DNA from 2 places in the Pseudomonas sp. EL_65y_Pfl2_R95 genome. Region 2 is predicted to be linked to the other one. Evidence: riboswitches for the same ligand, from Rfam matches in the RefSeq annotation. Region 2 holds a riboswitch; the other holds the start of a gene.
The links. Region 2 has a riboswitch for cobalamin ahead of btuB (TonB-dependent vitamin B12 receptor). Riboswitches for the same ligand answer to the same signal wherever they lie in the genome.
Positions count from the first base shown of each region.

Region 1: it holds a riboswitch for cobalamin, as region 2 does, so the genes downstream of both, AACY09_RS18385 (TonB-dependent receptor domain-containing protein) here and btuB (TonB-dependent vitamin B12 receptor) in region 2, are expected to answer to the same signal.

Region 1 covers NZ_CAXAOV010000006.1:47,390-54,552, reverse strand. The annotation lists gene AACY09_RS18395 (acetyl-CoA carboxylase family protein) at 1-213, shown strand, start outside; gene dxs (1-deoxy-D-xylulose-5-phosphate synthase) at 352-2,256, shown strand; cobalamin riboswitch at 2,287-2,504, shown strand; gene AACY09_RS18385 (TonB-dependent receptor domain-containing protein) at 2,601-4,523, shown strand; gene AACY09_RS18380 (APC family permease) at 4,668-6,041, opposite strand; gene AACY09_RS18375 (cobalamin-binding protein) at 6,233-7,036, opposite strand; gene AACY09_RS18370 (MFS transporter) at 7,036-7,163, opposite strand, start outside.
Region 2 covers NZ_CAXAOV010000002.1:14,877-22,039, forward strand. The annotation lists gene bluB (5,6-dimethylbenzimidazole synthase) at 1-124, opposite strand, end outside; gene AACY09_RS07815 (cobyrinate a,c-diamide synthase) at 121-1,422, opposite strand; gene AACY09_RS07820 (hypothetical protein) at 1,486-2,058, opposite strand; gene btuB (TonB-dependent vitamin B12 receptor) at 2,116-3,966, opposite strand; cobalamin riboswitch at 4,096-4,324, opposite strand; gene AACY09_RS07830 (hypothetical protein) at 4,525-4,845, opposite strand; gene AACY09_RS07835 (O-methyltransferase) at 4,856-5,518, opposite strand; gene AACY09_RS07840 (C40 family peptidase) at 5,583-6,101, opposite strand; gene AACY09_RS07845 (C40 family peptidase) at 6,143-6,787, opposite strand; gene AACY09_RS07850 (C40 family peptidase) at 6,927-7,163, opposite strand, start outside.

The DNA.
Region 1 (7,163 bases), on a different contig from region 2:
GCCGAATCGGAGCAAGCGCGCCAGCAGCTGTTCGACAAGCTCGTCACCAAGGCTTATGCCAATGGCAAGGCGATCAATATGGCCAGCTTCCTTGAGATCGACGCGGTGATTGATCCCGAACAAACCCGAGGCTGGTTGATTCGCGGTCTCAATTCAACCCCTGCCCCGTCAGCAGAAAAAACGGGGAAACGCGGTTATATCGATGCCTGGTAGGGTTTTATTTTCAGACCTAAAGTGGTCAAAGCAGTGATTGAGCGGCGTCCTCTGCTGCTGATTGGCCACTTCTTATTTGGGTACAGTGCGGGGCTTCGGGTAAACTGGCGCATCTTTGTATTTATAACGATTCGCCTGATGCCGACGACTTTCCACGAGATTCCCCGCGAACGCCCGCTGACGCCCTTGCTTGACCGCGCGAATACGCCGACCGAGCTGCGCCGCTTGGGTGAGGCCGAGCTGGAAACCCTGGCCGACGAACTGCGCCAATACCTGCTTTACACCGTTGGCCAGACCGGCGGTCACTTTGGCGCGGGCCTTGGCGTAGTCGAGCTGACGATTGCTCTGCATTATGTTTTCGATACCCCCGACGACCGCCTGGTGTGGGACGTTGGTCATCAAGCCTACCCCCATAAAATCCTCACCGGTCGCCGCGAGCGCATGAGCACGCTCCGCCAAAAGGACGGTGTTGCCGCATTCCCCCGGCGCAGTGAAAGCGAGTACGACACCTTTGGCGTCGGCCACTCAAGCACTTCAATCAGTGCCGCACTGGGTATGGCTGTTGCCGCCAAAATTCAGGGCAGCAACCGTAAAAGTGTGGCCGTTATCGGTGATGGTGCGCTGACTGCGGGCATGGCTTTCGAGGCGTTGAACCACGCGTCCGACCTCAAAGCCAACATGTTGGTGGTGCTCAACGACAACGACATGTCGATCTCGCGCAATGTTGGCGGGCTGTCCAATTATCTGGCGAAGATTCTTTCCAGCCGCACTTACGCGAGCATGCGTGAAGGCAGTAAGAAAGTGCTTTCACGTCTTCCTGGCGCGTGGGAAATCGCCCGCAAAACCGAAGAGCACGCCAAAGGCATGTTGGTCCCGGGTACGCTGTTTGAAGAGCTCGGCTGGAATTACATCGGCCCAATTGATGGCCACGACCTGCCGACCATGCTGGCCACGCTGCGCAATATGCGCGACCTCGAAGGCCCGCAGTTTCTGCATGTCATCACCACCAAGGGCAAAGGCTTCGCTCCCGCCGAAGCAGACCCCATTGGCTACCATGCAATCACCAAACTTGAGCCGGTAAACCGCCCCGCTCCGCAGAACGCAGCGAAAAAGCCGGCCGGGCCTAAGTACTCCAGCGTTTTCGGTCAGTGGCTGTGCGACATGGCTGCGCAGGATCCACGCCTGCTTGGCATTACCCCGGCGATGAAGGAAGGCTCTGACCTGGTCGCCTTTAGCGAGCAATACCCAGACCGCTATTTCGATACGGCAATCGCCGAGCAGCATGCGGTGACCCTCGCAGCCGGCATGGCTTGCGAAGGCAGCAAGCCGGTTGTGGCGATCTACTCGACCTTCCTACAACGCGCCTATGACCAACTGATTCACGACGTTGCCGTGCAACACCTCGATGTATTGTTTGCCATCGACCGCGCAGGCTTGGTCGGTGAAGACGGCCCGACCCACGCCGGCAGCTTCGACATCACCTACTTGCGCTGCATCCCCGGCATGCTGGTGATGACTCCGAGCGATGAAAACGAATTGCGCCGCATGCTGACCACCGGCCACCTGTTTAACGGCCCGGCCGCCGTGCGCTATCCACGCGGCACTGGCCCCGGTGCGGTGATTGAATCTGGCCTCGAGCCGCTTGAAATTGGCAAAGGCGTGATCCGTCGCCAAGGCAGCGGCACTGCAATGCTGGTGTTCGGTGTACAACTGAACGAGGCCCTGAAAGCGGCTGAAGCACTGGATGCGACCGTGGTCGATATGCGCTTCGTAAAGCCGATTGATGAAGCCTTGATCCGCCAACTGGCTGCAAGCCATGAGTTGCTGGTGACCATCGAGGAAAACAGCATCATGGGCGGTGCAGGCAGTGCAGTCAGCGAATTTCTGGCTCAGGAAAACCTGCTCAAGCCAGTCCTGCATCTGGGCCTGCCTGACGTTTATGTCGAGCATGCTAAACCCGCTCAAATGCTCGCCGAATGTGGCTTGGATGCCAGCGGTATAGAGCTGGCAATTCGTCAGCGTTTGGCTGTTATCAACAAATAAGTAACCCGCTACCGCAAATTCGGTAGCGGTTTTATCGTGATTGACCGAGGTCGCTGCCAGCCGCAAGGCTCAGCGTGAAAAGGGAAGCAGGTGCGTCTATGACAATGCCTGCGCTGCCCCCGCAACGGTAACCGACAGTGCTGCACTTCAGGGTGCAACACAGCGTTTTTCGACAACCACTGGGCTCGCCCGGGAAGGTGAAAAACGGCGTCGGCAGCCCGGAGACCTGCCTCGTTGCAATTTTTGACTGGTGTTGCGGAGGGCATCACCGTCAAGTACAGGTCTCTACTTGCCGGTACTTGTCCCTGCCCTCCTCAAAAGCATTGTACTTTTGAGGTTGTTTAATGAAGTTCTCCCGCGTTTCTCTGGCGCTCGCGCTGGCCCCATGCCTGGCCACTGCCGCCGAATCTGCTGCGCCTTATCAGGCCACGCCACTGGTGATCACCTCAGGCCGACAGGCCGAGCCGATCAGCAAAGCCACCGCCGCAATTACTGTATTTGAACGCAAGGACATCGAACGCCTGCAGGCCGGTGACGTGCTGGATCTACTGGCACGCACGCCGGGTGTCAGCGTCCAGCGCAGCGGCGGCAGCGGCTCACTCAGCGGGATATTCATTCGCGGCACCTCGACAGCGCAAAGCCTGGTGCTGGTCAACGGCCAGCGCATTGCCGGCAGCTCCAGTGGCACCGCCAGTCTTGAACAACTCAATCTGGATCAGATCGAACGCATCGAAGTGGTACGCGGCAGCCGTTCTGCACTGTACGGTTCAGACGCCATTGGCGGGGTTATTCAGATTTTCACCCGCAGCGGCGAACAGGGCCTGCACCCTCGTCTTAAAGTCGGCTACGGCAGCCATGGTACTTGGCAGCGCAGCCTCGGCTTGTCGGGCGGTGATGAGCAAACCCGTTTCGACTTGGGCGCCTCACTCGATGAAACCGACGGTTTCGAACGCACCAACCTGATTGGCAGCGAAGACAGCGCCTACCGCAACAAGGGCCTGAATCTGAGCCTGTTGCACAATTTCAACGACAACTTGGAAGCAGGGATCAGCCTGCTGCGCCAAACCGGTCAGAGTGAGTACGATTACAGTTTGTCGCCCGCCCAAGCGGCCGACACTGACTTTGAAGAGTCTACCGGTAGCGCGTACCTGCAATCGCAAATCAACGAAAACTGGACCTCACGCCTGGAATTGGGCCACACCGAGAATCGTCAAAAATCCCACGACCCTTACGGCGGCTCGGTATTCAACACCTACCGCGACCAAGCCAGCTGGTTGAACACGCTTAACTTCGCCGACCACCAGCAAGTACTACTGGGGCTGGACTGGTATGAGGATCGTCTGAACAGCGCAACGCCTTTCAACGAAGACTCGCGCTGGAACAAAGCCGCGTTTATTCAACATCGCTATGACAATGACGCGTTCGGCACAGAACTGGGCCTGCGCCATGACGACAATCAAGCCTTTGGCAGCCAGAACAGTTGGAACGCTGCTTTCACTTGGCACTTAAACAGCGACAATGATCTGGTCGCCTCGTACAGCGAATCGTTCCGCGCACCGACCTTTAATGACCTGTACTACCCAGATGATTGCTTCCCCGGTTTCGGCTGCACCGTCTACAGCAACCCTGATCTGCAACCCGAGACGGCGCGCAGCTACGAGTTGCAGTGGCGCTCGCGGTTGTCGCCAACCAGCTCACTACAAATATCGGCCTACCGCACCCGGATTGAAGACGCCATCGTCACCAACAACGCCCTGGACGGTAATCAGGCAAACAGCATCAATGCCTTTCGCCCGGAGAACATTGATCAGGCAACTATTCACGGTTTGGAAGTCGCACTGGAACAGCAGGTGTTTGGCTGGCAGACCAGCCTCGGCTATAGCTTGGTCGATGCGCGTAATAGCAGCGGCAGCGGTAATGATGGCAAGCGCCTGAGCCGCCGCCCGGAAAACACCTTCACCGCAGATATCGATCGCAGCTTTGGCCAGTTCAATGTCGGCGCCGGTTGGCTGGTGGCAAGTCATAGCTATAACGACCTGGCGAATGACCAGGAGATTCCGGGCTACGGCATATTGGGCCTGCGTGCCGGCTGGAAAGCGCCTAACGATCTGCGCTTTGACCTGAAGGTGGACAACCTGCTCGACCACGACTATTACCAAGCCAACGGCACCGCGTTCGACAGCAACACCTTTGCCGAAGTCCCCTTCCACTACGAAGAAGCCGGGCGTACCGCCTTGGTCTCGATGACGTGGACACCGCAACTCTAACAACACGCCAAATGGTGGCTCAACGTAGGGTGGTCAACGCGAAGCTTGGCCACCGTGGCGGTGCCGACTCTCAGCTATTTGTGATCGCAAATGGTGGCCGAAAAAAGTCGACCACCAAGAGCGTCGACCGCTGATGGCAGCCGCTCAATGCTTGAGTTCGACAACACCATAGACCTTACGTGAGTAGGCATAAAACGCTAAGCCCACTGCCGACCAACCCCCGACCAGTACCCACTCGATTGGCAGCAGTGCCGAAGGCGCGATGGGGGTGTAAAGCAGCACTAGGCCGAGAGATAGAATCAGCGCAACATAACCCACCCAAGGGCCTTTCCCTGCGCGAAACGGACGCTCCATCCCAGGCTCTTTTTTGCGCAAAACGATAAACGCAAGCGCCACCATCGAATAAGCAACCACGATGCCCAAACCACCCGCATCAACCAGCCAAACCATTGCTTGGCGGCCAAACAGCGGGGCCACAATCGACAGCGCACCAATCAGTAAAATCGCATTGACCGGGGTTTTATAAGTGGGGTGCAATTTGGCCAGAAAGGCAGGCAACATTTTGGCTTCGGCCATTGCATAGACAGCACGCGACCCGCCGATCAAAAACGCATTCCAGCTGGTGAGGATACCGCCTAAACCTGCAAGCACCAGCAGTTTTCCAGCCCATGAGCCGCCCAAAACTGCTGTTGCCGCGTCCGCTGTTGCGAGCTTGGTTGCTGCCAAAGCGTCTGCATCTAGCGCACGCCCTGTGGCGTACATGATCAAGATGTACCAGGCCACAGCCATCAAAACAGAGACGATCAAAATGATGCCGATCTTACGAAATGGCAAATCAATTTCTTCAGCGGCCTGCGGAATGACGTCGAAGCCCACAAACAAAAACGGCGTCATGATAATGACCGAAAATACCCCGCCCATGCCGCCGACAAAAAGTGGCTCAGTATTGGCGGTTGATCCGTTAAAAAGCGAACCGCTGATCAGCATCAAACCCACCGCGATAATCAATACCGTGATCACCGCCTGAAACATTGCACTGGCTTTGACCCCACGGATATTGAGCCAGGTCATGCCGATAGCCCCGACAATCCCTACCATCGCCCAGGTGAAGTAGACGTCCCAGCCAGCGACCGAATACATTAATCCAACTTTGTACCCGGGGATGATCTGCTCCAGCACCGTAGGCAGCGCAACGGCCTCAAAGGCCACCACCGACACATAGCCAAGAATAATCGCCCAAGTGCAGAAAAATGAGGCCCCAGCGCCCATGGCGCGGTGGGTATAGACATGCTCACCGCCATTTTGCGGCATGGCGGATGCCAGCTCAGCATAAGCGAGGCCGATCATGATCACCGCGGTGCCACCAATGGCGAAGGCCAGCATCGTGCCGCCCGTACCGGCGTTGCTAATCATGGTCCCGGCCAGTACAACCCAGCCCCAACCCACCATCGCGCCAAAGGCCAGGGCAATGACATCTTTGGAGCCCAATACGCGAGCAAACTTTGTATCGTTAGACATGGTTCCTCCTTGAGCCAAGTCACTCTAGATCACTCTAGAAAACGCATGGCAATAGGCACCACTCGACTTGAGCGCGACCAAATGATTGAAGAAAAGATCGTGACACTGCGACAAACTTAACGGCTAACAACTTGCGAACGCAAGCAAGGATGGCCGCCCTAGACGGTCTCCCGCGTGCCAGAGGCGGGTAGCTATTGCGCTTTGGCCAGCACCCGGCAGAGTTGCTCGGTGGCATTGAGCATCTGAAAACTGGGCCGCTCCAAGCCTTTATCTGGAACTTGCCACAGCTGGTTACGCTGCACCGCAGTGATCGTTGACCAGCGCTGCCACGCATCAAGCTGTGCGCCACTGCTCGCCAAAATCACGTCTGGATTGCGCTGCAGAACCGCCTCAATACTCACTTGCGGCGCTGGCAGGCTAACGTCGGCAAACACATTTCTCGCACCACACACACGCAGCGCATCGCTAACGATCTGCTGCCCGCCCAAGGTGTACAGCGGCTTGTCCCAGACCTGGTAGAAAACCGACACGGGTTGAGCCCGGTGATAGCGGCTGCGCAGCGCGGCCAGGCCCTTGATGAATTGCTGCTGCAGTTTGTGCCCTTGCCTCGCTCGGCCAATACGCTCACCGATTTCGGAAAATTGATCGGCTAGGGTATCCAGGGTATGGGGTTCAGCCACAAGCATTGGAATGCCAAATGCTTGCAACTGCTGACGTTGCGATTGGCTGATGCTGCCGGGCCACAGCAGAATCAAATCAGGCTGCAAGGCCAATAGGGTTTCCATTTCTAACTGAGCATAGCGCCCGACCGATGGCAGGCTCGCCACAGCCGCAGGCCGTGGACCGCCATCGAGCACGCCAACCAACTGCTGCTGGGCGCCCAAATCAATGACGATTTCAGTTAACGAAGGGGCAAGGCTAACGATTCGATCGGCCGCTGACACCGGCGCAGAGCAACCAAGTGCGAGCAGAAGTGGAAGCAGCAGACGGCGCATCAGCCGAGCTGGCGAGGAATACGGTAGAGATACAATATGACCAAGCTCGAAACCGTCAGCAGAATCAATGGGACTGCCTCAAGGCTGGTGAATACCGCGGCCGCTGCGATCCAGGCAGGCAAGCCAG
Region 2 (7,163 bases):
CAAGCAATTTCGCCAACAACTCAGGGGCGACTTCACCACCACTGAAATGGCGCATGTCACGTCGCTCGGCGATGACCCGGTAGATCGCAGCGCGCTCTGCGGCGCTGTAAGCGTGCTCATTCATGGCCGAAAAATCTCAGCAACAGCACGCGGGTTCGAGGCAAAGTAAAAGTGAATATAGGAGGCTGTCAGTCGGCCCTGACGATATACCGACTCGCGGGTACGTCGGTAATTCGGGCATTCACCACGGGCGACTTCAGGTAATTCGCCCTTAATTGTGGAGTGGTGAAAGGTGTGTCCGCGGAGCAATCCCTCAGGCAGTTCGACTTCCTGTAAAGCCAGGGCAGTCAGCCGCGGCTGCATTGCTGCGCGTGCATCTAGCAAACCGAGCATTGCCCCTGTCTCGCCCTGCTGATCGGTCAGCGACTCCAGCACATAAAGCATGCCGCCGCACTCGGCCAAGATCGGTTTACCTGCGCCATGATGCTGCCTGATAGCGGCAGCCATGCCAGCATTCGTTGCCAACTGCGCAAGGTGCAACTCGGGATAACCACCGGGCAAGTACAGACTATCGACTTGAGGTAACGCGCCATCATCAAGTGGAGAAAAGAAGCACAGCGTGGCGCCCAGCTCACGCAGAAGATCCAGGTTGGCTTGATATATAAAGGCGAATGCCGCATCCCGCGCAACCGCAATCCGCACGCCCGCCAGCAGTGGTTCAATAGCTCGCGCAACGGGGGCCGCGAAGCTAATGGCTGGCGGCAGTTCAACCTGCGCACTGGATGCCAGCGCATCGGCGGCGGCATCCAACCGGGCGTCAAGATCAGTCAACTCATTCGCCTGAACCAACCCCAGGTGGCGGCTTGGCAACTCGATCTCGGCACTGCGCGGCAATGCGCCGTACCAGCGGATAGACTCGGGCAATGCATCTGCCAATATTTGCCCATGGCGCACGCTGCCCACGCGATTACCCAACACCCCGGAGAATGGCAAACCCGCTTGAAAGGTGGCTAAACCATGGGCCACCGCAGCAAAGGTTTGCGCCATGGCCGAGGCGTCAATCACCGCCATCACAGGCACCTTAAAGTGTCGGGAAAGATCGGCAGCCGATGGCGAGCCATCAAACAGACCCATCACCCCTTCAATCAAAATCAAATCCGCCTCGCCTGCTGCTTGCCAAAGCAAGCGCTGGCTTTCAGCCTCGCCAACCATCCACAAATCCAGCTGATAAACCGGCTGACCAGAGGCGCGCGCGAGAATCATCGGATCAAGGAAATCCGGCCCACACTTGAACACTTGGACCCGCTTACCTTGACGCGAATACAAGCGCGCCAGCGCCGCGGTGACTGTGGTTTTACCTTGCCCAGAGGCCGGCGCTGCGATCAGCAATGCCGGACACTGATGGACTCGCGTGCTGTTCATCTCAATTACCCTGCACATAATATTGAACCCGCGAAAACCCGGTATGGGTCTGGCTAAACATGACTACGACTGCACCTCGCGTTGACGGGCGGCAAAGGCGGCGTTCAGACCCAGGTAGAAAACACTGGCAACGCCCAGATACAAGGCCAGGTTGGTCAGGTTACGCGGGTAATACAGGGCAATGCGTTCAACCAATTGAGACATGCTTGGGTCTGGGTAGCGACCCGAGAAAAATAGAAATCCACCGCCGGAAAACAGGTAGCAAACAAAGGCGCTGAGCGAAGCCATTGCAGCGAGCAACAGCAGATTGCTCCATTGGTGACGATGCATGCCGGCGTACAGCCGACCACCGAACCACAGGGTCCCGTATGCAGGCACTAACATCCAATAGGCTGGCGACATGCACCAGTCGCTCACACCTGCCCATTGCACGGCGGCCATATCGAACAGCGAAGCCTCGACAAACAACGCCGGAAATACCCAGCGCGGCTTCAGCAAAACGCCGGCAAGGAAAAACACGGCCCAGGAAGCACTGGGCAGATTGACCGTTGCGAAGTGCTGACCCCGGGTCATGGCCATCAATGCGCCAAGCGCAATGCCAATCAGCAACTGGTTGCGCGGTGAAAGATTCATCATTCTCTCCTGTTGATATGGCCAAGACGCCAATCCGGCGTCCTGGCAAAGGCTTAGCGACTAGAGCGCCTGGTAGCGCACACTTAGATACACGGCTTGGCCCGGCTGGTTATAGCCGTCGGCAGTTTCGTAATCGGCACCCAGTAAATTGGCGACACGACTTTGCACGCGCCATTCTTCGGTCAGGCGATACTCACCGCGTAAATCAACCGTGGCGAACCCCGAGAGCTCCTTGGTGTTGGCCAGATCGTCATAACGTTGCCCTTCTGCATGTACGCTGCCGCCGACGCTGAATTTGCCTATCCGGCGGTCAATATCAAGGTTGAACAATTGCTTGGCACGACGCGCCAATTCGTTGCCGTCATTGGCCCCGCTCGACTGGTTTTCCGGGTCCATGAGCGTGTAGTTGGCACTCCAGTCAAAACCGTACAACTGACTGGCGACAACCAGCTCTACACCGTTGATACGCGCTTTATCGACATTTGACGGCCCCTCAATCGAAGCGTCATAAGCAATCAAGTCGTCAATTTCGGTGCGGAAGGCGTTAACCACCCAATGACCCCAATCGTGCTGACCGGTAAGCCCTATTTCGATGCTTTCTGAGGTTTCAGCATCCAAGTTTGGATTGCCATAGTCGGGAAAGTACAACTCATTAAAGGTCGGTGCCTTAAATGCAGTGCCGTAACTGACCGTACTGCGCAACCAATCGGTCAAGGCAAAGCCATAGGCGATATTGCCGGTCTGGTGATCGCCAAACTGCTGGTTATCATCGCGGCGCAACGCCACTTGCCAGTCATGCCGGCCGACATCACCCAAGTACTGTACGAAGTAGCCGTTATTGTCGCGCGAGTCCTGATCGTAGTCAGTGCTGCCGTTGATTTCATCACGCTGGTAGTCAGTGCCCAAGGTCAGGGTTTGACCGTCCGCAATCTGTAAATCGTTCTGCCAACTTGCTGTGTCACGACGGCTGTCAAAGCGGGAATTAAAGCTACCATCGGTGAAGGCATCTGACTTGTCTTCACTGCGTCCAGCCTGCAAGGTGACCTGCCAGACATCAAAGGGGGAGAACCGAGCACGAGCGCCATAGACGTTGGACTCGCCATCTGCATTGGCATTAAAGCCTGAGGTACGGCTGCGGCTTACGCTGTCGTAGTCGTTATGCGACTTGGCCTTGAGTACGTTGCCGTCCAGTTCCAGCCCATTGTCGAAGCGATAGCCCGCGCTGAGGCTGCCAGAAAGATTGCGGTAACCGTCGTCATCGCTTTCTGCACCGCTAATGCCCGCAGATTTGACATTGATCCCGTCAGTGTCCGAGCTGCTGACACCCAGGCTGTACCAGCCTTTATCGTCGCCACCGGAGACGCCGGCGCTGCCGGTGTAGGTGTCGTGAGTGCCGTAGCCCGCTGAGAAAAAGGGTTTAGCGCCGCCGCTCTGGCCCTTGCGGGTGAAAATCTGGATAACCCCGCCAATCGCCTCTGAACCATAGAGGCTTGAACGCGGACCGCGCACCACTTCAATCCGCTCGATCAATTCGATTGGCAAATCCTGCAGGGCTGCGCCGCCCGAACTGACAGAGCCAATCTTGACCCCGTCAATCATCACCAATACGTGGTCGGATTCAGTGCCGCGCATAAACAGCGAGGTCGACTTGCCCGGCCCACCATTATTGGCAAAGGAAACACCTGGGACTTTACGTAATAACTCAGGTACGGAACTCACCTGACTTTGCTCGATTTCAGCACGATCAAATACAGTGACGGCAGCCAGGCTCTGACTGGCCGTTTGCGCCGTACGAGTGGCAGTGACCACGGTATCATCAAGCTGGTTCGGTTCTGCTGCGAAAACCTGTGAACCAGTGGAAACGCCACACAGCACGACGGCTGCTGACGTGAAAAAGGACTTACTGTTCATTGCGTATGCTCCGCCGCTCTCACCCGTGCGACCTAGGCTGGGAAAGGCATACGGAGAACAGCGGACGTATTTGTCACAGACGCGCAGAAAGGCACAGACGGTAATACGCCCGACAAAGCCCTCCGCGATGCCGTGAAATTGCGACAGGCCGGTCTCCGGGCTTACGAGCGGTGGGCTGTTGGCAGCACACCAGCAAACGCACCTTCCCATGCCGAAGCACAGTGGTTGAAAAGCGTTTGATTTGACTCGTTTACCGTTGCGGGGGCAGCGTCGGAATTGTTTGGCGTTATTACACGAGACGCACCGACTTCCCTGTTTCACCCTGTAAATACAAGGCACCTGAAGCAAGTCGCGCAGAGTAGTGACTTGCGACTAGAAGGTCAAATAACAATGCAAGGCTGCGCATATTCCTCACGATCGGCAAGGCCAAGCGCGGCAAGCAGCGCTTACCCGGTCATCAAGGGTTTGCGGCGCAAATGGTGGTTGATAAAGCCGTCAACCCTCCTTGAAGCGCAGCGTCATCCACGAAGGTGTGAGCCACCCGCCACTGACCCAGGCTTAATGACGCGGATGAAAGCCGGCAGGCTTGTCCGCCAACCAGACAACAAAGGTGCGCAGGCGTTCATCACTCAATAGGCTATCGCGAGTGTTGTAGCTCAACGCCAACTCTTTCTCGGTGAACAGACGGTGCACTTGATTATGGCAAGCGCGGCACAGCCACAAGGTCGCCGTGATGCGTTCAGTCTTGGCGTAGCGCTTTTGCACATAGGTTTTGTTGTGCAGCGACTTGGGGATCAAATGATGGCGGGTCAACAACGCTTTGCGCGCACACAACTCGCAGGCTTCAGGCTGGGGCGGCAAACGCGTGGGTTCGGGCACAGGGCAAATGCTAGCGCTTGCGGCACAGGGTCAGGCCATCGCCGACAGGCAACATCGAAAGATCGATACGCGCGTCATTTTTAAGCTGGAGGTTAAGCGCCTGAATCGCTCGTGTGTCGGCGCTTTCAGGCTTGGCTTCAAGTACACGCCCACTCCACAAGGTGTTATCAAAAAGCACTAACGCTCCGGGTTTGAGCAGACGCAGCGACTGCTCGAAATAGGCCGGGTAGTTTGCTTTATCAGCATCGATAAATATCAGATCGACTGTCCCGCCGTAACCCTCGCGCTCCAGCTCTGCAAGGGTATCTAATGCGGGTGCCAAACGCTGCTCGATGCGCTCGCTAACCCCGGCTTCTTGCCAATAGCGCTCTGCAGTGGCGTTATAGTCGGCCGCCAGATCACAACAGATAAGTGTGCCGTGCGCAGGCATCGCCTGCGCCATGCAGATCGCGCTGTAACCGGTGAAGGTACCGACTTCGATAATCCGTTTGGGCGCCAGCAACTGCACCAGCAGCGCCATGAACTGGCCTTGCTCAGGAGCTATTTGCCAACGTGCATTGGCAAGCTCCGCAGTTTCATCACGCAGCCGTTTAAGCAAGGCAGACTCACGCAGCGAGACATCCAGCAGGTATTGATACAAGCTTGGATCAAGATTGAGCGTTCGATTGGTCATTTGCGTCTCGGCTCGAAATCAGGCTGCGCCAGCCGGACCAGCTAGCGCAGCGGTTAACACTTGGCTAAAGGTTATGCGCCAGTTCTGGACTGAATACCCGCTTGGCATCCAAATAGACACCCTGCCAATAGGTATTGTTCAGGCTGTCGAGGCGCACGGTGCCACCGCTTGAGGGTGCATGCACGAAGCGGCCTTCACCCACATAGATCCCCGCATGGCTTACCCGGCTACCGCCACTGGTGGCAAAGAACACCAGATCGCCACTTTGCAGATTGCTCCGGCTGACATTCTGCCCACGCATCTGTCTGAGCTGGCCGGTGGTGCGCGGCAAACTGATACCGGCCACATCGCGATACACGAAGCCAATTAATCCGCTGCAATCAAAGCCACCAGCCGGGGTATTGCCGCCATAACGATAAGGTGTGCCAACCAAGCCAATAGCTCGAATCAGCACATCGTCAGCATTACCATTGGCAGCAGGATTGATTTTTTGCGGGACGGCTTGCGGCGTCGGGGGATGACTGGAACAGGCGCTTAGTAGCGCTGCGAATGAGAGAATAGCAATGCGGATCGTTCGAGTCATGCGAGGCGCACTCACTGTCTTGGTGCGCCTACTCTGCCGTGCTATCGCTTATGACGCAAGCTTGAGCGCGATGCAAGCAGTGGCTGATTGCGCGAAGCTTTATGCGCAGAGATGACTGTTCGGGTAAATCCAGCACTGTGGCTGAGCTTGGAGTGGCCCCGTGAAGCCAGCATAGGCTGATCACGGGAACCTTCGCCTTTGAGGAATCGCTTGGCACCAATATAGTGGCGAGACCAGTAGCTGCTGCCGAGCTTGCTGATACGGATTGACTTGCCGGTACGCGGCGCGTGGATAAAACGCCCTTCACCTATATACAGGCCCATGTGGCTGACGCGACCATTGCCGTTGTGATTGAAGAACACAACATCACCCGCACGCAGATCATTCTTGGCGACTTTAGGCGCCTTCATCTTGATCATCTGCCCTGTGGTACGCGGCAGGTGGATATTGGCCTCGCTACCGAAGAGGTAAACAATCAAACCGCTGCAATCGAAACCACGATGCACATTAGTGCCGCCCCAGCGATAAGGCACACCGATCAACTCTTGAGCGCGCCCAACCACTGCCGCGGCTTTAGGCAAAGAATTCTTTTCGAGACTGCCGTGTTTATCATTGGCCTGCGCTGAAAAGCTGGCCAGTAACCCAAATGAACAACAAAACAAAATACTTAATAAAGATTTATGCATTACGAAACCCAAGCAGCAACAGCGGTTGCGGATGCTAGAAAAAATGAAAATACAGCCCTACCGCTCCATGCCCGCAAACTTGCAAGACAACCGATACCAGCAAAAATGAAAAAGGCGCCTAAGCGCCTTTGCACACACATTAACGGACAGTGACACCCTGCCCGGTTGAAGCCATCGCCAATACACGCTTGGCTTCGAGGTAGTTTCGCTTCCAGTAGGAGTCTTGCAGACTGTCTATCCGGACCCCACCACTGCGCCTACTGGCAGAGTGGATAAAGCGATCATCACCCATGTAAATTCCAGCATGACTCACACGCCCGCGGCCGTTGGTGCTGAAAAACACCAAGTCTCCTGGCTCCAACTCATCGCGCTTCAC